Regions from separate parts of the Streptomyces sp. NPDC107654 genome, predicted to be linked through region 4. Evidence: riboswitches for the same ligand, from Rfam matches in the RefSeq annotation. Region 4 holds a riboswitch; each other region holds the start of a gene.

Region 1 (5,471 bases), on a different contig from region 4:
CTGCTCCAGCACGGAGAGCTTCTGCCGGTCCGGGCCGTCGGCGGCGACGCGCAGGGTGTGCGTGCCGGAGACCAGCTCGGTGAGCTTGGCCTGCGGGTCGGCCGAGGAGCCGTCACCGGAGCCGCCCCGGCCCGCGCCGGAGAGCAGGCCGTCCTGCAGGCCGCCGAGGTCGGGCAGGCCGAGGTCGGTGCTGACCTTCACGGTGCCGGACAGCTGCTGCACGTCCGACTTGGCGATCTTCTCGATGAGCTGCTGTGCGCTGATCTTCGGCAGGTCGGGGTCACCGGAGTCGGCGAGCGCCGGGACCAGCCCGATCGTGGCCGCCGCCACCCCCACCACAGCCACCGGGACGGCGTACCGGGCGGCCTTGCGCCGGCCGGAGCGCGACGTCTCGTCCTGCGCGGCGCCCACTGCGTCGTCGGATTCGTACGGTGCCATGTGTGCCTTACCTCCGTCGTCGGCGGCGGCTGTCCTCACGCTGGTCCGCTGGTCCAATGGTCCGCTGGTCCACCCTGAGCCGCCATTCTCACCCGAATCGGTGAGGAGTGGTGATTTCCGTGGTGTCCATCTGACCAAATCGGCCGTGAGGAGGCGTCAGCCCACGGAGGCAACTCCGGGTCCACCTGCGGTATGACACACGGCGCCGAAGTCTCCACCCGACCCGTAGGGGTCGTGCGGGAGGCCGGCGCCGGTACGTGTGGCCGGGCCGGTCAGCCGGCGCGGGCAGGCGGCTCGGTACGTCGGCCCGGTACGTCGGCCCGGTCGGCCGGCGCAGTTCGGCGGCCCGGCCGGCCGGCGCGATACGTCGGCTCGGTCAGCCGGCGCGGTGCACGACCGCGTCGTCAGCCGGCGCGGTGCACGACCGCGTCGCACAGCTCCGTCAGGGCCGCCTTGGCGTCGCACTCGGGCAGCGGGGCGAGCGCGGCCCGCGCCTCCTTCGCGTACCGGACGGTGTCCCGGCGGGCCTGCTCCAGCGCGGGGTGCGCGCGCAGCGCGGCCAGCGCCTCGGCGTGCCGGGCATCGTCGCTGAGGTCGGAGTCGAGCAGCTCGCACAGCGCGATGTCCTCGGGCAGGCCCAGCCGGGCGGCCCGCTCGCGCAGCCGGAGGACCGGCAGGGTCGCGATGCCCTCGCGCAGGTCGGTGCCCGGGGTCTTGCCGGACTCGTGGGAGTCGGAGGCGATGTCCAGGACGTCGTCGGCGAGCTGGAAGGCGACCCCGAGCCGTTCGCCGTACTGGGTGAGCACGTCGACGACCCGCTCGCCGGCACCGGACATCATCGCGCCGAACCGGCACGAGACCGCCACCAGGGAGCCCGTCTTGCCGCCGAGCACGTCCAGGTAGTGCTCGACCGGGTCACGGCCGTCCGAGGGGCCCGCGGTCTCCAGGATCTGGCCGGTGACCAGCCGTTCGAACGCCAGGGCCTGCACCCGGACCGCCTCGGGGCCGAGGTCGGCGAGGATCTGGGAGGCGCGGGCGAAGAGGAAGTCACCGGTGAGGACCGCGACGGAGTTGCCCCAGCGGGTGTTGGCGCTGTCCACGCCGCGCCGTACGGCCGCCTCGTCCATGACGTCGTCGTGGTACAGCGTGGCCAGGTGGGTCAGCTCCACGACCACGGCCGACGGTACGACGCCCGGCGCGTAGGGGTCGCCGAACTGGGCGGCGAGCATCACGAGGAGTGGCCGGAAACGCTTCCCTCCGGCCCGCACGAGGTGCTGCGCGGCCTCCGTGATGAACGGGACCTCGCTCTTGGTGGCTTCGAGCAAGCCTTCCTCGACAGCCGTCAATCCGGCCTGGACATCGGCTTCCAGAGCCTGGTCCCGCACGCTCAGCCCGAACGGCCCGACGACGGTCACGAGGGGTCTCCTGTCTGCTGGTGTCTGCTGGCGATTACACGGTTTGTCGATAGGTCGCTGCCCTCACTCAAGTCAGCGTATCCGGTCCCGTTTCGATCACCGATAGCGCCCACCGGTCCACCCCGGGCGGTATGGGACCACGACCGGCATGGTCTTGATCACATAGTAAGAACGGACATTTATTGACTTAACAGCAATACGGGCACTGTTTCGCAACCTCTCCACACCCTCCCTTCCGTCACCTTAGGGGCGAATCCCCCTATTCCCCCATGCCCGATTTGAAGCGATTTGCCATTTCGTGAATTGGGTCACGCGCCCCGTATACCCGGCCCACACCCCGCGACCCCCGCCACCCCTTGCCGCACAAGCGAGTTGAGGCTTGGCAATAGCAAAGGATCAAGCGCCCCATACAACGTCGATCAAGGTCAAATCGCCCGTTGTATGAATCCGGTACTTGTTCCCGACATGTGCTCTCGCATACGTTCCGGGCCGTCGGGCGGACGCCGAATCCTGCCGCCGCCCGCATAACCCATCGACGAACTCATTCGTACGGCAGGAGCGGGGGACCCCAGGTAACTCGCCGGGCCGGTCGGCACACGCCGCACCGGTACGGCTCGGGGTGAAGCCGTGCCTCTCCAGGGCGCGGCCGGGCACCTCCTCGCCCGAACCCGACAGCTCACCTCGCAGGCGCCGGAGAGGAACACCCCCATGTCCGCTGCCGTTCAGCACCGCCGCACCCGGAACAGCCGCCTCGTCCGCGCCCTCGCCGCCGCAGGCACCGGCGTCGCCGTCCTCACCCTGCCGCTCATCGGCGCGACCAGCGCCTCCGCGGCCCCCAGCACCTCCACGACGGCCACCACCCCCGCCGGATACCCGAACAACCTGGACGGCTGGATCCGCGAGTCGCTCGCGATCATGGCCGAGAAGAAGATCCCGGGCACCTACAACGGCATCTACCGCAACATCATCCGCGAGTCCTCGGGCAACCCGACGGCCATCAACCTCTGGGACTCCAACGCCGCCAAGGGCATCCCGTCCAAGGGCCTGCTCCAGGTCATCGACCCGACCTTCAACGCGTACCACGTCGCCGGAACCTCGTTCAACATCTACGACCCGGTCGCGAACATCACCGCCGCCTGCAACTACGCGGCCGCGCGGTACGGGTCGATCGACAACGTGTTCGGCGCGTACTGACCGGCTCCGGCCGGCCGCCGCACCCTTCTCTCCCGACATCCCGGTCCGTCGGCCATCCCGGTCTGTCAGACGTCACGGTCGACCGGTCATCACGGCCGGTCGGCCGTCACGATCGACCGGTGGTCACCGTCGACCGGACGTCACCGTCGACCGGACGTCACCGTCGACCGGCGGTCACCGTCGACCGGTCGCACGGCCGGTCTTCGCCCTCGGTCTTCACCCTCGGTCGTCACGGCCGGGCATCACGGCCGGTCGGTCGGGAAGAGGCCTTCGAGGACGACGGCGATGCCGTCGTCCTCGTTCGACAAGGTGACCTCGTCGGCCACCGCCTTCAGTTCGGGGTGGGCGTTGGCCATCGCGACACCGCGCCCGGCCCAGTCGAACATCGGGATGTCGTTGGGCATGTCGCCGAAGGCGAGGGCCCGGTCGGCCGCCACCCCGAGCCGCTCGGCGGCCAGTGCCAGTCCGGTCGCCTTCGTCACCCCCCTCGGCTGCAGCTCCACGGTCCCCGGCCCCGACATGGTGACCGTCGCCAGCGAACCCACCGCCGAGCGGGCCACCGCCGCCAGCTCGTCGTCGGACAGGGAGGCGTGCCGCAGCAGCACCTTGCTGATGGGCTCACGCCAGAGCTCGTCCCGCCGGCCGACGCGCACCGCGGGCAGTGTCGGGTGGGGCATCCGGTAGCCGGGTTCGATGAGCGTGAGCCCGTCCACGCCGTCCTGGTCGACCGCCGCGTAGACCTGCCCCACCTCCGCCTCGATCTTGCCGAGCGCGGTCTCGGCCAGCTCCCGGTCCAGCCGGACCGACCACAGCAGACGGTGTAACCCCGCGTCGTAGACCTGCGCTCCCTGTCCGCACACCGCGAGCCCCGTGCAGCCGAGGGCCGCCAGCAGCGGCCGCACCCGCGGCGCCGGGCGGCCTGTCACCACCAGGTGCCGGGCACCGGCCCGCACCGCCCGCGCGAGCGCGGCGAGCGACCGGTCGGAGACGGTGTCGTCGCCGCGCAGCAGCGTTCCGTCCAGGTCAGTGGCGATCAGTGCATATGCCGGGGAGGGTTCCATGATCCGAGAATACGGACACGGCGCCCCGCCGACTCACCTGTCTTTTCAGGCACTTGGCCGCCCTACGGCTTCAAGTGGCGTACGCGCACGTCGGAATGAGTGTGCCTCCGGCACGTGCGCCGGCCGGGACGGACCGGCGTACGACGACGACCGCGCACGCGGTGAACGGCTCTCCGGAGTGCGGCACTGCCCAAGACATGCGAGTCGGCCGTAACGTGTGGCCCGATCACATGGAACGCCACGCCGTGCATGGCCCGGATGAGAGTGAGGCAGCACCCCATGCCCCCCTTCGACGTCCCCGAGGGCGACCCCTTCGGTCCGCACAACCTCCCCTATGGCGTGTTCTCGCCCTCCGGCAGCACGGAGCGGAGGATCGGCGTCCGGCTCGGAAACCACGTCCTCGACGCGGGCGCCACGGCCGCGGCGCTCGGCTCGCCCCACCAGGCGCTGCTCGCCCGGCCCACCCTGAACCCGCTGCTCGCCGCCGGCCGCACCACCTGGTCGGACGTACGGCGCGCCGTCACCTCCTGGATCACGGACCCGGCACACCGCGAGACCGTCGAGCCGCTGTTCCACCCCCTGTCCGAGGTGACCCTGCACCTGCCCTTCGAGGTCGCGGACTACGTCGACTTCTACGCCTCGGAGAACCACGCCCGCAACGTCGGCCAGATCTTCCGCCCGGACGCCGAGGATTCCCTCACCCCCAACTGGAAGCACCTGCCGATCGGCTACCACGGCCGCTCCGGCACGGTCGTCGTCTCGGGCACCGACGTCGTACGGCCGTCCGGGCAGCGCAAGGGCCCCGGCGACCCCGCGCCCGTCTTCGGCCCGTCGATCCGGCTGGACATCGAGGCCGAGGTCGGCTTCGTCGTGGGCGTGCCCTCCCGGCTGGGCAGCCCGGTCGCGCTCGGCGACTTCCGGGAGCACGTGTTCGGCCTGTGCCTGCTGAACGACTGGTCCGCGCGGGACGTCCAGGCCTGGGAGTACGTCCCCCTCGGCCCGTTCCTCGGCAAGTCCTTCGCCACCTCCGTGTCGGCGTGGATCACCCCGCTCGAAGCGCTGGAGCACGCGCGCGTGGCACCCCCGCAGCGCACGCACCCGCTGCTGCCCTACCTGGACGATTCGGCGCCCGGCACCGAGCCCGGCGGGTACGACCTCCGCATCTCCGTCGCGATCAACGGCCATGTGGTCTCCGAACCCCCGTTCTCCACCATGTACTGGACCGCCGCCCAGCAGCTCGCCCACATGACGGTCAACGGTGCCTCGCTGCGCACCGGCGACCTGTACGGCTCGGGCACGGTCAGCGGCCCGGACGAGAACCAGCGCGGCTCCCTGCTGGAGCTGACCTGGAACGGCCGCGACC
Region 2 (5,471 bases), on a different contig from region 4:
GTACGGGGTGTTGCGAAGTCCTCACACGCTCGGCCGCCACCGAAAAGCGCAGTCGACGGGCGTCCGCCGCCCGCTCGGCGTGCAGGGTCGTGAGCGCCCGCGCGCGCTCGGCGTCCCCGCGTGCCACCGCGTCCACGATCGCCCCGTGCTCCGCCCAGGACTCCACGGGGCTCTTCGGCGCCTCCACCGTGTACATCCAGGCGATCTTGTACCGCAGCCGCGTGAGCGTGGAGGTCAGTGAGGGGCTGCCACAGGCCTGGGTGAGCGTCTCGTGGAACCAGCCGCCCAGCGAGCGGAGATCCTCGCTGCCGCCCCTCCTGGCCCGCTCCTGCCCCAGCCGGACCAGGCCGCGCAGCACCTTCAGATGGGCCTCGGTCCGCCGCCGGGCGGCCCGGGCGGCGCCCAGCGGCTCCAGCAGCATCCGCATCTCCAGCAGGTCGGCTGCCTCCTGCTCGGTCGGCTCGGCCACGCACGCGCCCGCGTGCCGGCGCGTCACGACGAACCCCTCGGCCTCCAGGGTCCGCAGGGCCTCGCGCACGGGGACGCGCGAGACGCCGTACCGGCGGGCCAGGACTTCCTCGGTGAGCCGGCTGCCGCGCCCGTGGACGCCGGCGACGATGTCGTCCCGGATCGCCGTGCACACCGAATGCGCCGGAATACGCATGACCGACCTCCGCCTCGATCCCCGTGAAACGCCGACGAAAGACGTGTACGCCGACGATGGACGGGTGTTTCCGTGACTCTATTCCAATGAGCCGGAATTTCCGACGGCGGGCGGCGATCCATGGATATTTTTTGGTCAGCACATCCGGCGGACACAGTGAAGAACGGCGAAAGCCCCGGCTCGATGAGCCGGGGCTTCGGACAGCCGTGCGGTGGCGTCAGATGTTCACGCCGTGCCTGCGGAGGTAGGCGACGGGGTCGACGTCCGAGCCGTACTCGGGGGACGTGCGCGCCTCGAAGTGCAGGTGCGGGCCGGTGACGTTGCCGGTGGCGCCGGACAGGGCGATCTGCTGGCCCGGCACGACCTTCTGGCCCACCGTGACGCCGATGGACGACAGGTGCCCGTACTGGGTGTACATGCCGTCGGCCATCCGGATCACGATCTGGTTGCCGTACGCGCCGCCCCAGCCGGTGGAGACGACCGTGCCCGAACCCACCGCGTGGACGGCCGTGCCGCTGGCCGCGTGGAAGTCGATGCCGGTGTGCGAGCCGGAGGACCACAGGGAACTGCTGGCCTGGTAGGCGGTGGAGACGTACGAGTGCGCGATCGGGGCGACGAAGGTGTTCAGCAGCTTGCGCTCCGCCTCGCGGGCGGCACGGGCCTTGGCCGCCCGCACCTCCTCGGCCCGCTTGGCGGCGGCCTTCGCCGCGGCCTCCTCGGCCGCCTTCTGCTCGGCGGCCTGCTGCTGGGCGGCGGCCTGCGCGTCGATCTGCTCGGGGACGTCCTCGGTCACGGCGAGGACGGGGACGAGACCGGTCTGCTCCGCGGAGTTCTCGGCGGCGAGCGCCGGGGAGGCGGCGAGGGTGCCGATGACACCGGTGGTGGTGAGGGCCGCGACGCCGGCCGCCTGAGCCGTGGTCCGCTTGACCCGGCCGGGCTTGCGATGCTTCCCGGTGGCGCACATGAACGCCATGAAGTGGCTGGTCCTTTCCTTCCCTCTCGCCTACCGGGTTAGCTGACGGGTTCGGAGCAGGAAGGTCTCCTACGAGCCCCCTCGCAGCCGCGCGGGCGCCCGATTCACCCCAGGGACGGTGGGTCCCCGGCTCCCCTGGCTCGCGCCGTACGGGGACTCGGCGATGACTGTCCGGTGCCGCGGGTGCGGCGCACTGCCTGACGAACAGCCCGGACGACGCTACGGCGGCCCGCTTTCAATCCTCAAACGGATCCGGGTTTTTGTAGCGCATCCCACAGGGCAGACAGGCAACCTCCGCCCCAAAACGGGCATCTGAGGGAGCGAGTGGAACAGCGGGGCCCTGACGACCCGTAGGTCGCCAGGGCCCACGCGCGCGCGGCGCTACTCGGCCGCCACCACGGTCACTTCGCCGATGCCGAGCGCCTCCACCGGCGCCTTGATCTGCGAAGCGTCACCGACGAGGACGGTCACCAGGCGGTCCACGGGGAAGGCGTTCACGACGGCCGCGGTGGCCTCCACCGTGCCCGTGGCGGCCAGCTGCTGGTACAGCGTCGCCTGGAAGTCGTCGGGCAGGTGCTGCTCGACCTGGTCGGCCAGCGTGCTCGCGACGGCCGCCGCGGTCTCGTACTTCAGCGGGGCCACGCCGACGAGGTTCTGCACGGCGACGTCCCGCTCGGCGTCGGTCAGGCCCTCCGCCGCGACGGTCCGCAGCACCTTCCACAGGTCGTCCAGCGCCGGGCCGGTGTTCGGCGTGTCCACGGAGCCGCTGATGGCGAGCATCGCCGCGCCCGTGCCGTCGGGCGCGGACCTGAGGACCTGCCCGAAGGAGCGCACGCCGTAGGTGTAGCCCTTCTCCTCGCGCAGGACGCGGTCCAGGCGGGAGGTGAGGGTGCCGCCGAGGCAGTACGTGCCGAGCACCTGGGCGGGCCAGACGCGGTCGTGCCGGTCGGGACCGATCCGGCCGATGAGCAGCTGCGTCTGGACGGCACCGGGCCGGTCCACGATGACCACGCGCCCGGTGTCGTCGGCGGTCACCGGCGGCACCGGCCGGGGCTCGCCCGGGGTGCCCGTCCAGGCGCCCAGGGTGTCGCCGAGCAGCTCGTCCAGGTCGATGCCGGTCAGGTCGCCGACGACGACCGCGGTGGCCGTGGCGGGCCGCACATGACGGTCGTAGAAGGCGCGCACGGCCGCCGCGTCGATCTTCTCGACCGTCTCCTCGGTGCCCTGGCGCGGCCGGGACATGCGCGAGGTGGCCGGGAACAACTCCTTGGAGAGTTCCTTGGCCGCGCGGCGGGCGGGGTTGGCCAGCTCGTGCGGGATCTCGTCCAGGCGGTTGCGGACGAGCCGCTCGACCTCGCCCGGGGCGAAGGCGGGCGCGCGCAGGGCGTCGGCGAGCAGGCCGAGGCCCTTGGCCAGGCGGGAGGCCGGGACCTCCAGGCCGAGCCGGACGCCGGGGTGGTCGGCGTGGGCGTCCAGGGTGGCCCCCGCACGCTCCAGCTCGGCCGCGAACTCCTCGGCGGAGTGCTTGTCGGTGCCCTCGGAGAAGGCCCGCGCCATGATCGTGGCGACGCCGTCCAGGCCGGCCGGCTCGGCGTCCAGGGGCGCGTCCAGCAGCACCTCGACGGCGACGACCTGCTGGCCCGGGCGGTGGCAGCGCAGCACGGTCAGGCCGTTGTCGAGCGTGCCGCGCTCGGGCGCCGGGAACGCCCACGGCCTGGCCTCGCCCGGCTGCGGCTGGGGGTGGAAGTCCATCGTGGCGAGCTGGGTCACTTGGCCGTCTCCTCGTTCTCGGTCTCGTCGCGGCCCGCCTCCACGGTCGCTTCCTGCTCCGGGTCCTCGGGAACCCCGGCGTCCGGGACTGCCTCAGGGGACTTCGGCTCGTAGACGAGGACCGCGCGGTTGTCGGGCCGCAGACGGGCCTTGGCCACCTCCTGGACCTCCTCCGGGGTCACCTCCAGGACGCGGTTGACGGCGGTCAGGGCGAGCTGCGGGTCGCCGAACAGGACGGCGTACCGGCACAGTTCGTCGGCGCGGCCGGCGACCGTGCCGAGCCGGTCCAGCCACTCGCGCTCCAGCTGGGCCTGGGCGCGCTCCATCTCCTCGGGCGTGGGGCCCTCCGCGGCGAACCGGGCCAGCTCCTCGTCGATGGCGGTCTCGATGACGGGCACCTCGACGTCACCGGAGGTCTTCACGTCCAGCCAGCCCATGGAGGGCGCGCCGGCCAGGCGCAGCAGGCCGAAACCGGCCGCGACGGCCGTACGGTCGCGGCGCACCAGCCGGTTGTACAGGCGGGAGGACTCGCCGCCGCCGAGGATGGTCAGGGCGAGGTCGGCCGCGTCGCACGCGCGCGTGCCGTCGTGCGGGAGCCGGTAGGCGGCCATCAGGGCGCGTGCCGGGACCTCCTCCACGACGACCTCGCGCTTCTGCTCGCCGATGACGTCCGGGAGGGATCCGTCGCGGGGGGCGGGCTTGCCGTCGTGGGACGCGATGGAGCCGAAGTACTTCTCGACCCAGGCGAGGGTCTGCTGGGGGTCGATGTCACCGACCACGGAGAGCACCGCGTTGTTCGGCGCGTAGTAGGTGCGGAAGAACTGGCGGGCGTCCTCCAGGGTGGCCGCGTCCAGGTCCGCCATCGAGCCGATCGGCGTGTGGTGGTAGGGGTGGCCCTCCGGGTAGGAGAGGGCGGTCAGCTTCTCGAAGGCGGTGCCGTACGGCACGTGGTCGTAGCGCTGGCGGCGCTCGTTCTTGACGACGTCCCGCTGGTTCTCCATGGACTCGTCGTCCAGGGCGGCCAGCAGCGAGCCCATGCGGTCGGCCTCCAGCCAGAGCGCCAGCTCCAGCTGGTGGGCGGGCATGGTCTCGAAGTAGTTGGTGCGCTCGAAACTGGTGGTGCCGTTGAGCGAACCGCCGGCGCCCTGCACCAGCTCGAAGTGGCCGTTGCCCTTCACCTGCGCGGAGCCCTGGAACATCAGGTGCTCGAAGAGGTGAGCCAGGCCGGTACGCCCCTTGACTTCGTGGCGGGAGCCGACGTCGTACCAGAGGCAGACCGCCGCCACCGGGGTCAGGTGGTCCTCGGAGAGCACCACGCGCAGACCGTTGGCCAGCCGGTGCTCGGTCGCTGTCAGGCCTCCGGAGCCTGCCTCGGCTGTGGTCGTGTGACCCATGGGCATGTACGTCCCTTCGCGAGCGGAGGCGGTTGATGGAAACCGCTGTTTTCCTGCCGGTCCTGCCACTGTATGCAAAGCGTGCGGGGGCTTCGCGAAGTTCCCGCGGGACGTACGCCCACAGCGGATCCCGGGGTGCGCCCGAGCGCCCGGGCGGGTCGGGGTCGGGTCGGGGTCGGGCCGGGTTTGGGTCGAGTCGCGGTCGCGGTCGCGGTCGAGCCGGTTCTCGGTCTGGTCGGGTCGGGGTTGGGTCGCGGTCCGGTCGGGCCGGGTCGGGTCGGGTCGCGGTCCGGTAGGGCCGGGTCGGCGCGGTCAAGCCGGGTCTTGCTCTGGTCCGACGCGGTCGGGCTGTGGTCGGGGCGCGGTAGGGCCGTGGTCGGGGCGCGGTCGCGGATGTCTTCCGGCGCCCCGGCCCGGGTGTCTCGCGCTGCCTCATCAGCCCGGCCCGGATGACTCGCGCTTCACCGGCGCCCGGTGCCTGCCGCGGCGCGCGGCCCCGCGTGCCGGGCGACGGGCGACGGGCGACGGGCGACGGGCGACGGGCGACGGGCGACGGGCGATCCTCCGGTACCGGGTCGCGGCACGGGTTGTCAGTGCCTCGGTCCACAATGGTCCGCGTCAGTTCCGTCCATCCTTTCAGCAAGGAGCCGGCAGCGATGGCCCGCCGCAG
Region 3 (5,471 bases), on a different contig from region 4:
GGTCAACTCCGCCGAGCGGCGCGCGGCCCGGGTGGCGGAGGGCAGGCCGGAGTACCCGCTGAAGGTCACCGTCACGGCCACCGGCGACCTCGACCCGGGGGCCAACTTCTGGCACACCGGCGGGGAGAAACTCGTCTACAGCACCGACCGGGGCGCCGAGCGGGCAGCCCGCCTCCTGGGGCGCACCGCGGACGTCGTCCCGCTCGGCGCCGCCCTCGACTGGCGGGCCCTGCTGGAGCACCTGCACGACGAGCGCGGCGTCGGGCGCCTGATGGTCGAGGGCGGCGGCACGGTCCACACCCAGCTCCTCCGCCAGGGCCTCGCCGACGAGCTGCAGCTGGTGCTCGCCCCGCTGTTCGTCGGCGACCCGGCGGCCCCGCGCCTGTTCGGACCCGGCGGCTACCAGGCCGGACGCCTGCGCCTGCTCGACACCCGCCGGATCGAGGACGTCGTCCTCATGCGGTACGTGCCCACCGCCCCCGGCACCGGCCCGCTGTCCACCGCCGCCGACCGCCACTGGCTGCGCACCGCCTGCGAACTCGCCACGCTGTGCCCGCCCTCGCAGACGGCGTTCAGCGTCGGCGCGGTCGTGGTCGCCGCCGACGGTACGGAGCTGGCCCGCGGGTACTCGCGCGAAGGCGCCGATCCCGTGGCCCACGCGGAGGAGGCTGCCCTCGCCAAGATCGATCCGGCCGAGCCCCGGCTGTCCGGCGCCACCGTGTACAGCAGTCTGGAGCCGTGCGCCCGCCGTGCGTCGCGTCCGGCGCCGTGTGCCGAGCTGATCCTTCGGGCGGGGGTGCGCCGGGTGGTCACCGCCTGGCGCGAACCCGACACGTTCGTCGCCTCGGCCGACGGCACGGGCGTGCTGACCGCCGCAGGCGCGCAGGTCGTCGTACTCCTCGAGCTGGAGGATCTCGCCAAGGCGCCGAACGCCCACCTGCCGTGAACGCCCCGGCCGTCCGCCGCCGGCCGCGTCGCGGGCGCGGCGGGGGCGGAAACACCCAGGGCCCGGAATCCTTGGGATTCCGGGCCCTGGGCCTTCAGTAGCGGGGACAGGATTTGAACCTGCGACCTCTGGGTTATGAGCCCAGCGAGCTACCGAGCTGCTCCACCCCGCGTCGTTGTGACTCCAGTGTACGTCATTCTCGGGGCCGCTCGCACACCCCTTTGGTCCACAGCGGTAGCCGCCCGCTCCGGGGCCCGGAAACCTGGAGGCACGTCGGACATGTGGGAGACACGCGGTGCGCCCTGGACAGGTGGAGGAGAGCCCGTACGCCAGGGCGGGAGGCCGGTTCCCCGGTGACCCCGTGCCCGCCCCGGGCCTCGGCGCCGGGCCGGTGCCGGTACGGGCCCGGCGCCGTCCGAGCCCGCGTGCGCAGGCCCGCGCCCTGCCGGCCCTGCTGATCGTCTGCGGAATCGGCTACGGCCTGCTCACCCCGCAGCAGTTCACCCCCGTACCGTTCTTCACCGCGGCCCCGCTGATCGCCGCGCCCCTCTCCTCGCTGCGCACCACCGTGCTCACCGGCCTCGCCTCCCTCGCCGCCGCCTACGCCGTGCACGCCGACGCGGGGGTCCATCCGGCCGTGGGCACGCTCACCGACGTGGTCACCGTCGCCACCGTCGCCCTGCTGGCCGTCGCCATCAACCGGGTCGTCCGCCGCGGTGACCGGAAGCTCGCCTCGGCCCGGGAGATCGCCGAGGCCGCCCAGCGGGCCGTCCTGCCGGACCCCGACCCCCGGATCGGCGGCTTCGAGATCGCCGCCCGGTACGAGGCGGCACGGCAGGACGCGTTCATCGGCGGCGACCTGTACGCGGTGCAGGACACCCCGTACGGCGTCCGGCTGGTCGTCGGGGACGTGCGCGGCAAGGGCATGGGCGCGGTCGCCGCCGTGGCCGTGGTGATCGGCGCGTTCCGGGAGGCGGCCGAGCAGGAGGCCACGCTGGAGGAGGTGGCCGAGCGGCTGGAGCGGGCACTGGCCCGTGAGGGCACCCGGCGCGACGGGATCGACGCCTTCGAGGGGTTCACCACGGCGGTCCTCGCCGAACTCCCGCACGGCGACGGTGTCGTACGGATCGTCAACCGCGGCCACCCGCCGCCGCTGCTGCTGCACGCCGACGGCACCCTGCGCGTCCTGACCCCGGGCGAGCCCGCGCTGCCGCTCGGCATGGCCGGGCTGGGCCGGTGGCCGGACCGGGCCGCCGAGGCCGCCTTCCCCGGCGGCGCCACCCTGCTCCTGTACACCGACGGCCTGTCCGAGGCCCGGGACGCCCACGGCCGCTTCTACGACCCCGAACGGCGGCTCGCCGGGCGCGCCTTCCCCGGCCCGGCCGCGCTGCTCGAACGGCTCGCGGCCGAGGTGCGCCGGCACTCCGGCGGCGGCATGACCGACGACATGGCGCTGCTCGCCGTGCGGCGTCCCCCACGGGACGTCACCGACGGTGAGTGCGCGAGCGCCGTACGCATAACATCTGAGTCACCATCAAAACCTGAAGTGACTCCTGAACACTGCTGAAGGCCGGTCAACTCGCCGGGTTTGGCGGAGTAATGGGTGATACATCCGCCGGTAAAGACCTTAATGATCAAGTCGAACGGCTTGGAAAGTGACTGTCGGGTCTATTAACGTTCGATAACGCAGCGCGGTCGTCCCAGCCGTCACAAGAGGCGGCTCCGTGCGCACGCGCCGAATCCCGCAAGGGAGCCGGGGAACCACCATTCTGGGGTGAATCACGCGGGTACCGCCGTGAACTCATGGAGTCCACGACCGGTATACGCGCGTAGGAGACCTTCCTGCTCCGAACCCGTCAGCTAACCCGGTAGGCGGAGGAAGGAAAGGAGCACGCCCGCGTGGCGTCCAACCGGCCTGTCCCCGAAGCCCCGTTCATACCGGCACAGCGCGACGACGAGACGTTCGGCCACGTCGCCCGCCGCGCCGAAGAGGGCCCGTGGGAGGAGTGGAACCCCACCGCGGAATCCGTCGCCCCGGTCCGCGGCCGGCACCGCGTCGCCAAGCAGCGCGGCGGCTTCGCGCGCAGCTCCACCGTCCTCGGCGTCGGCGTCATCGCCGCGGTCGGCGCGGGCGGCATGGCCAGCGCCAACACCGGTAAGCCACCGGTCTCCCTCTCCCTGCCCGACATGCCCTCCGTCGGTTCCCTCTTCGACGACGGCTCCGCCGACACCCAGGCCGCCGAGGCCGGCACCACCGCGCTGAGCAGCGTCGGCGTGACCACAGCCGACGGCGAGGACAGCACCGACGCGGGCGAGGCCCTGCGCAACCGGATCATGGCCCAGGCCGAGCAGCAGCAGGGCCAGGCCGAGAGCAAGGCCACCGCCGTCGCCCTCGCCACCGCCGAGAAGCAGGCCGCCGACGCCGCCGCCAAGGCCGAGAAGCAGGCCGCCGCCAAGGCCGCCGAGGCCAAGGAGGAGGCGGAGGCCGCCGCCGCGAAGAAGGCCGAGAAGGAGCGGCTGGCCAAGCTGGCCGAGCAGTACACGCTGCCGACCTCCTCGTACACGATCACCTCGACCTTCGGCCAGGCCGGGTCGATGTGGTCCTCCGGCCACCACACCGGCCTCGACTTCGCCGCCCCCACCGGCACCCTGATCAAGGCCGTCCACAGCGGCACGGTCACCGAGGCGGGCTGGGCCGGCGCCTACGGCTACCGCACGATCCTCACCCTCGACGACGGCACCGAGCTGTGGTTCTGCCACCAGTCCTCGATCAGCGTCACGGCCGGCCAGAAGGTCTCCACCGGCGAGGTCATCGGCCGCGTCGGCGCCACCGGCAACGTCACCGGCCCGCACCTGCACCTGGAGGTCCACCCCGGCGGCCAGCCCACCGGCATCGACCCGATGGCGTGGCTGCACGGCAAGGGCCTCACCCCCTGAGCGATCCCCTCCGCCGAAATCCGGCGCCGGTGGCGGAATGCGATCATCCGCCGCCGGCGTTGACATGACGTATGACGTCACTACGTAAACTCGGCACTTCCGACCTCGAGGTCTTCCCGCTCTCCCTGGGCGGCAACGTCTTCGGCTGGACCGCCGACGAGGAGACCTCCTTCGCCGTCCTGGACGCCTACAGGGCGGCCGGCGGCAACTTCATCGACACCGCCGACGCCTACTCCGCCTGGATCGAGGGCAACCAGGGCGGCGAGTCCGAGACGATCATCGGCAAGTGGGTCAAGGCCCGCGGCAACCGCTCCGACGTCGTGATCGCCACCAAGGTCAGCCAGCACCCCGAGTACCAAGGACTGTCCGCCGCCAACATCAAGGCCGCCGCCGACGCCTCCCTGCGCCGCCTGGGCACCGACTACATCGACCTCTACTACACCCACTTCGACCAGCCCGAGGTGCCGGTCGAGGAGATCATCGGCGCGCTGGACGAGCTGGTGAAGGCCGGCAAGGTCCGGCACATCGCCGCCTCCAACATCGGCGCCGAGCGCCTGAAGGCCTCCCTCGACTTCTCCGACCGCGAGGGCCTCGCCCGCTACGTCGCCCTCCAGCCCCACTACAACCTGGTCTCCCGCGACACCTACGAGGGCCCGCTGCAGGACCTCGCGGCCCGGGAGGGCCTCGCCGCGGTCCCGTACTTCGCCCTCGCCGCGGGCTTCCTCACCGGCAAGTACCGGCCCGGCACGACCGTGGACAGTGCCCGCGCCGGCCGGGCCCGGGAGTACGCCGGCTCCGAGCGCGGCCAGAAGGTCCTGGCGGCCCTGGACGAGGTCGCCGCGGCCCACGAGGCCCCGGTCGCCACGGTCGCCCTGGCCTGGCTCGCCGCCCAGCCGACGGTCACCGCCCCCATCGCCTCGGCGCGCACGGTGGAACAGCTTCCGGCGCTGCTCGGGGTGGCCGGGCTGAAGCTGACGGAGGCCGAGGTGGCGAAGCTGACGGAGGCGTCGGCGTAGGTCCGGAGGCTACGACCGGTAGGGGTTGTACGCGGGGTACGGAGCCGCTGGATGGCCGTACCCGTACCCGTATCCGTATCCGTACGTGTAAGGCGCCGGCCCCGCGTACACCGGCCGTACCGGCACCGCCGCGCGCGCCGCGTACTCCAGCGCCGGCCGGGCCAGGTGCCGGCGCTTCCACAGCTCGTCCAGCAGCTCCCGCTCCCGGACCACGAAGTCGGCGCCGGACCTCCCCGTGCGCCCCCGGTGCCGGAGGAACGCGAGCGAGGTGGCGTAGCCCTCGTACCGCGCGACCTCCCGCGCCGCCGGGCGCCCGTGGTGGTGCCGGGCGTAGTCGCGGGCCATCCGCCGCGCCCGCATCGACCCGAGCGCGAACGGCTCGGCCGGTCCCAGCCAGCCGGCCGGCACATAGGCCGACAGCTCCGCCCGCACGGTCCGCAGCTCCCGCTGCCGGGTCCGGATCGCGAGCCAGGTCAGCAGCGCGAAGGCGGGCACCATGAAGGCGCCGTAGACGGCGAAGAAGCCGTACTCGCCGAAGGTGGAGGAGCTGTTCCACAAGGCGTGCATGCCCA
Region 4 (5,471 bases):
CGGCGGAGTCGAAGTGCTGCGCCGGTGCGCCGCGTTGATGACGGACGCCGAGCAACCGGTCCGTTTCCTCGCGCTGTCGGTGTCGGACGCGGCGGAGGACGTGATCGGGGTGATCCGCGGCGGCGCCAGGGGCTATGTCACCAAGACCATCACCGGCACCGATCTGATCGACTCGATCTTCCGTGTCCAGGAGGGCGACGCCGTCTTCTCACCGCGGCTGGCCGGGTTCGTCCTCGACGCCTTCGCCTCCACCGACGCCCCGCCGGTGGACGAGGACCTGGACCGCCTCACCCAGCGGGAACGCGAGGTGCTGCGGCTGATCGCCCGTGGCTACGCCTACAAGGAGATCGCCAAGCAGCTGTACATCTCGGTGAAGACGGTCGAGTCCCATGTCTCGGCGGTCCTGCGCAAGCTCCAGCTGTCCAACCGGCACGAGCTGACCCGCTGGGCGACCGCGCGCCGGCTGGTCTGACCCCTACGGCCCTGCCCTCGCCCCGCCCTCACCGGACCCTCACGCCACCCTGGTCGCCCCCGCGAACGGCATCTGGTCGATCGGGGCCAGGCGCACCGGTGCCGAGGGGTTCGGGGCGTGGATCATCTGCCCGTTGCCCACGTAGATGCCGACGTGACTGATCCCGGAGTAGAAGAACACCAGGTCTCCCGGCTGGAGTTCGGAGCGGGAGACCCGCCGGCCCGCGTTGATCTGGGCGTAGCTGGTGCGGGGCAGGGAGATGCCGGCGGAGCGGTAGGCGGCCTGGACCAGGCCCGAGCAGTCGAAGGCGTTCGGGCCGGTCGCGCCCCACACATAGGGGCTGCCGAGCTTGCCGTAGGCGTAGGCGACGGCCGCCGCCGCGCGTGCCGTGGGGGCCGGTGCGGACCCGGCCCGCTCCAGGGGCTTCCTGGGGTCCGCGGCCGACCGTGAGGCGTGTGCCCCGCCCGCGCCATCGGCACCGGTGACCTCCGTCCGCTGCCGCGGGGTCAGCCGCGCCAGCAGCCGCCGGGCCTCGTCCAGCTTGCCGGTGACGGTCTTCTTCTGCCGGTTCAGCTCCGCCTGCCGGGACCGCAGCGACCTCAGTTCGATGCGCGCGGCACCGCGCAACCGCTCGATCTCCCGCAGCTGCCGGCGCACTCGTGAGACCGCGGCGGCCTGCCGGTCACCGGCCCGTTCGGCGAACGCGGCGCCGTCCAGATACCGGTCCGGGTCGCTGGAGAGGGCCAGTTGCCAGGCCGGGTCGATGCCGCCGTCGCGGTACTGCGCCGCCGCGAACGAACCCAGCGCCTCCCTGGCCGAGTCGAGCTTCGTCCGCTCGCGGGCCGTCTCGTCCTGGAGCGTGGTCAGCCGCCGCTGGGCCGCGTCCGCCTTCTCCTTGGTCCCGTTGTACTTCTCGGTGGCGGCCTCGGCCTCCCGGTACAGCGTGTCCACCTTGGCCTTCACCTGCGCCGGCGTCAGCCGGGGCTCGGCGTGACCCGTCCCGTCGAAGACCGTCGCGGCGGCCGCGCCCGCCAGGGCGAGCGTGGCCGCCGTCCGGGCCGTATGGCCGCTGAGCGGGCGTTGCGGGGGCTTGCGGTGGGATGCCACCTGGACCGTCACGTCCTTCCGTACGTCTCCTGTGACCGAGCGGTCAGCGCTCCGTGGCGGCCCCGCACAGGGGGAGCGGGCCGTCGCCGGGCCTTTCTCGGCGGTGGTGACCGACTGCCGCTCCCGGTCCGACGGCGGTGGGGGAGGCGGTCACCTGGGGGAGGACGCTAGGCCGGAGAGTGACGACTTGGTAACGCAGTGTGCGGAAGTGGTGCGGACGGTCCCTGAAGTGACCGGATGTGTCCGCGTCGGTGGGTGGCAGTCGTCGCATTTACTGTGCGTGGTGACCGAAGGGCGGAAAGTGGGACTGCTGTGTGCTGTGGGGTGCTAAGGGGCGGATTTATGCAAGGTTCCGGCCCGGTGGCGGAGGCCCGGTGGCTCACGGTTAGGCTCCGGCTCCATGGACGCACTCACCCATCTCTTCGTCGGCCTGCACATCATCGGTATCGCCGCGCTGCTCGGTGGTTTCCTCACCCAGATGAAGGCGATGGGCCAGGGCACGGCCCGGTTCGTGCCCGGGATGCTGCACGGCGCGCTGACCATGCTGGTCACCGGCGTGGCCCTCGTCGGCCTGAACCAGGCCGACGACCACCACGTCAACAACGTCAAGATCGGCGTGAAGCTGGCCCTGCTGATCGTGATCCTCGGCCTGGTCTATGTGAAGCGCGACGAGGAACGGGTCGACAAGGGCCTCTTCGGGCTGGTCGGCCTGCTCACCACGGCCAACATCTTCATCGCCGTCCTCTGGACCTGATCCTCGACGCGCCCCCGTCTCAGCCCGGCCGCACCACGCTGTGGACGGCCGGCTCGCCGGTGCCCGACACCGGTTCCTCGCGGACGTACGCGCCCGGCCTGGGCGCGTGGATCACCATGCCGTCACCCGTGCAGAGCCCGACATGGCGGGCGTCGTCGTGGAAGAAGACGAGGTCACCGGGGCGGGCGTCGGCCGGCGCGACCGGGGTCCCGGCGCCGGCCTGCTCGCGGACGGTGCGCGGCAGGGTGACGCCGGCCGACTTCCAGGCGGCCTGGGTGAGGCCCGAGCAGTCGTAGGAATCCGGACCCGCCGCACCCCACACGCACGGCTTGCCGAGCTGGGCGCGGGCGAACGCGATGGCCTTCCTGGCCTTGGTCGCGTACGTCCCCGAGGGCGCGGCGGCGGCCTGGACGATTCGCTCGGACAGCAGCACGCGCGCGTGGGCGAGCTTTTTCCGCACGGCGGCCTTGGCCGCCTTGGGGCCGGCGCCGGCGCCCTGCGGGGTGGTGGGGGCGGGGGCTGCCGCGGTGTGGCGGGCGTGAGCGGCCTCGGCGGCCTGAGCGACGACCCTGGTGGTCCGGGTGGCCTGAGCGGGTGGGGCGGCCGATACGGCTGCGTCGCGGGCGTCGGCGGAGGCGGTGAGGCTGCCGGCTCCCACGGGTGCGAGGGCGGCCGTGTCCGGCACGGGCGGAGCGACGGGCGTACGGCGAACAGGCGGCGTGAGAGCCGTACCCCCGGTGCGCGTGGTTCCGCCGGCGAGCGTGGCCCCGGCGGCCGTGGTGCCTGCGGCCGCAGCGTGGCCGTCCTCGTCCCGGCCGGTGCCTCGCTGGGCCGGGATCATGCCGCGCAGGCCGGGAAGCGCGCGGTGCCGGGCGCGCCGGGCGACCTCGTCCCGGAGCCGCTGAAGGCTGTCGGCGCCGTGCCGAGGAACGTCCGCCCCGGCCGCCCCGGCGCCCTCCGCGACCCGGTCGCCCCGCGCACCCCGCCCGCCGGACCGTTCGACCCACCCGGCCCGGCGCTCGGCCTGCTCGGTCCGCCCGGTCCCGCGCTCGGCCCCTTGAGCAGGTCCGTTCCCTCGCCCATCCGGCCCGGTCCCGCGTTCCGTCCGCCCGGTCCCGCGCTCCGCGCGGGCGGCCCCCCGGTCCGACCGTCCGCCCCACTCCCGGCCCGCGGCGGACGCCTCGGCCGCCGACTCCGCTCTGCGGTACAGATCCTCGATCTTGCGCTCGACCTCCTCCAGGCTCGGCCTGCCGTCACCGGCCGCCGGCGCGGCTTCGGCGGTCTGGGACAGGACGGCCACCGAGGTGAGGGCGGCGGTGGCGAGGGCGGGGCCCGCGAGGGCGGGGGTGCGGATGCCCGCTCCCGGGGTTCCGCCGGGGCGCGGCTTGCGGTGCGACGCCAAGGGAGGCGACTCCTTCCCGTGCTGCCGCCTACCGGGTTAGCTGTCGGGTTCGGGCGGGATGCTCGGAAGGGTTGCCCTACGGCGTCGTCCCGGGCGGGAGTCGGCCGATTCACCCCAGGATCGGTGGGTCCCCGGCTCCGGGCACCGTGCGGGGCGCGCCGGACTCGGCGGAGGCCGCGCGGCCCGGCGAGGTTCGCCGGAGAGGGGTCGTGCGGCCTGACGGCAACCTAGCCAACTCGTGTGTCTTCTGTGAAGGTTGGTGCGCGGTATGTCCGATACATTTCCGTGACCTCGAGGCGGTTTCATGTGTCCGTGACCGGGTGCTTCCCGTGCGTGAGCAGGGGAAAGGCGTCGTAGGCGGGAAGACGGACGCTCCGGCGACGGTGGCGGGTTCCGGGGACGGGGACCGGTTGTCGGTGGGGCGCCCTAGACTCGGAGAGCGATGAGCAGCCTCTTTGACGACAGCTTCCTGGCGGACCTCCAGGCCCCTCGCGGGCACGAGGAGGAGCCCCCGCCGCCGCCCGAGGACGACCACGCTCCGGAGCGGGTTCCGGACGACCTGTTCGGCGGGAAGTTCGACGTGCCACCGGACCGGGACGCGTACTACCGCGACGGCGCCCCCCGTCCCGCGCTCGACCCGGCGGCACTCCTGGAGGGGCTGAACGAGAACCAGCGCGCCGCGGTCGTGCACGCCGGCTCCCCGCTGCTCATCGTCGCCGGTGCCGGCTCCGGCAAGACCCGCGTGCTGACGCACCGCATCGCGTACCTGCTCGCGGAGCGCAACGTCCACCCCGGCCAGATCCTCGCGATCACCTTCACCAACAAGGCCGCGGGCGAGATGAGGGAACGCGTCGAGCAGCTCGTCGGCCCGCGCGCGAACGCGATGTGGGTGATGACCTTCCACAGCGCGTGCGTGCGCATCCTGCGCCGGGAGAGCAAGAAGCTCGGCTTCACCTCGTCCTTCTCGATCTACGACGCCGCCGACAGCAAGCGCCTGATGGCCCTGGTCTGCCGCGACCTGGACCTCGACCCCAAGCGCTTCCCGCCCAAGTCCTTCAGCGCCAAGATCAGCAATTTGAAGAACGAGCTGATCGACGAGGAGGACTTCGCCGCCCAGGCCACGGACGGCTTCGAGAAGACCCTCGCCCAGGCCTACGCCATGTACCAGTCGCGGCTGCGCGAGGCGAACGCGCTGGACTTCGACGACCTGATCATGACGACGGTCAACCTGCTGCGCGCATTCCCGGACGTCGCCGAGCACTACCGCCGCCGTTTCCGGCACGTCCTGGTGGACGAGTACCAGGACACGAACCACGCCCAGTACGCGCTCGTGCGCGAACTGGTCGGCACGGGCGAGCGCGCCGCGGAGGACGCCGACACCCCGCCCGGCGAGTACGACGTCCCGCCCGCGGAACTCTGCGTCGTGGGTGACGCGGACCAGTCGATCTACGCCTTCCGGGGCGCGACGATCCGCAACATCCTCCAGTTCGAGGAGGATTACCCAAACGCGACGACGATCCTTCTGGAGCAGAACTACCGCTCCACGCAGACCATCCTGTCCGCCGCCAACGCGGTCATCGAGCGCAACGAGTCCCGCCGCCCGAAGAACCTGTGGACCAACGCCGGCCAGGGCGCCCGGATCACCGGGTACGTCGCCGACACCGAGCACGACGAGGCCCAGTTCGTCGCCGAGGAGATAGACCGCCTGGTCGACGCGGGCGACGCGCGCGCGGGAG

The links. A riboswitch is a leader RNA that binds a small molecule or an ion and turns the genes downstream of it on or off. The one in region 4 is predicted to bind cyclic di-AMP.
Region 1: linked by a shared signal. The riboswitch ahead of ACZ7N4_RS25450 (transglycosylase SLT domain-containing protein) and the one ahead of ACZ7N4_RS08630 (C40 family peptidase) in region 4 are both predicted to bind cyclic di-AMP.
Region 2: linked by a shared signal. The riboswitch ahead of ACZ7N4_RS16950 (M23 family metallopeptidase) and the one ahead of ACZ7N4_RS08630 (C40 family peptidase) in region 4 are both predicted to bind cyclic di-AMP.
Region 3: linked by a shared signal. The riboswitch ahead of ACZ7N4_RS33905 (M23 family metallopeptidase) and the one ahead of ACZ7N4_RS08630 (C40 family peptidase) in region 4 are both predicted to bind cyclic di-AMP.

The regions. Positions count from the first base shown of each region.
Region 1 is NZ_JBVKBI010000015.1:120,824-126,294, reverse strand. It holds gene ACZ7N4_RS25460 (LolA family protein) at 1-438, opposite strand, end outside; gene ACZ7N4_RS25455 (polyprenyl synthetase family protein) at 843-1,853, opposite strand; cyclic di-AMP (ydaO/yuaA leader) riboswitch at 2,377-2,556, shown strand; gene ACZ7N4_RS25450 (transglycosylase SLT domain-containing protein) at 2,562-3,047, shown strand; gene ACZ7N4_RS25445 (HAD family hydrolase) at 3,290-4,108, opposite strand; gene fahA (fumarylacetoacetase) at 4,388-5,471, shown strand, end outside.
Region 2 is NZ_JBVKBI010000008.1:224,358-229,828, forward strand. It holds gene ACZ7N4_RS16945 (GntR family transcriptional regulator) at 1-664, opposite strand, end outside; gene ACZ7N4_RS16950 (M23 family metallopeptidase) at 882-1,637, opposite strand; cyclic di-AMP (ydaO/yuaA leader) riboswitch at 1,650-1,810, opposite strand; gene ACZ7N4_RS16955 (M16 family metallopeptidase) at 2,019-3,407, opposite strand; gene ACZ7N4_RS16960 (M16 family metallopeptidase) at 3,404-4,807, opposite strand; gene ACZ7N4_RS16965 (DNA gyrase/topoisomerase IV subunit A) at 5,458-5,471, shown strand, end outside.
Region 3 is NZ_JBVKBI010000029.1:21,195-26,665, reverse strand. It holds gene ACZ7N4_RS33920 (dihydrofolate reductase family protein) at 1-946, shown strand, start outside; tRNA gene ACZ7N4_RS33915 (tRNA-Met) at 1,045-1,118, opposite strand; gene ACZ7N4_RS33910 (PP2C family protein-serine/threonine phosphatase) at 1,242-2,513, shown strand; cyclic di-AMP (ydaO/yuaA leader) riboswitch at 2,670-2,836, shown strand; gene ACZ7N4_RS33905 (M23 family metallopeptidase) at 2,846-3,883, shown strand; gene ACZ7N4_RS33900 (aldo/keto reductase) at 3,955-4,899, shown strand; gene ACZ7N4_RS33895 (PrsW family intramembrane metalloprotease) at 4,909-5,471, opposite strand, start outside.
Region 4 is NZ_JBVKBI010000004.1:76,397-81,867, forward strand. It holds gene ACZ7N4_RS08615 (LuxR C-terminal-related transcriptional regulator) at 1-472, shown strand, start outside; gene ACZ7N4_RS08620 (C40 family peptidase) at 512-1,579, opposite strand; gene ACZ7N4_RS08625 (hypothetical protein) at 1,980-2,333, shown strand; gene ACZ7N4_RS08630 (C40 family peptidase) at 2,353-3,735, opposite strand; cyclic di-AMP (ydaO/yuaA leader) riboswitch at 3,746-3,915, opposite strand; gene pcrA (DNA helicase PcrA) at 4,178-5,471, shown strand, end outside.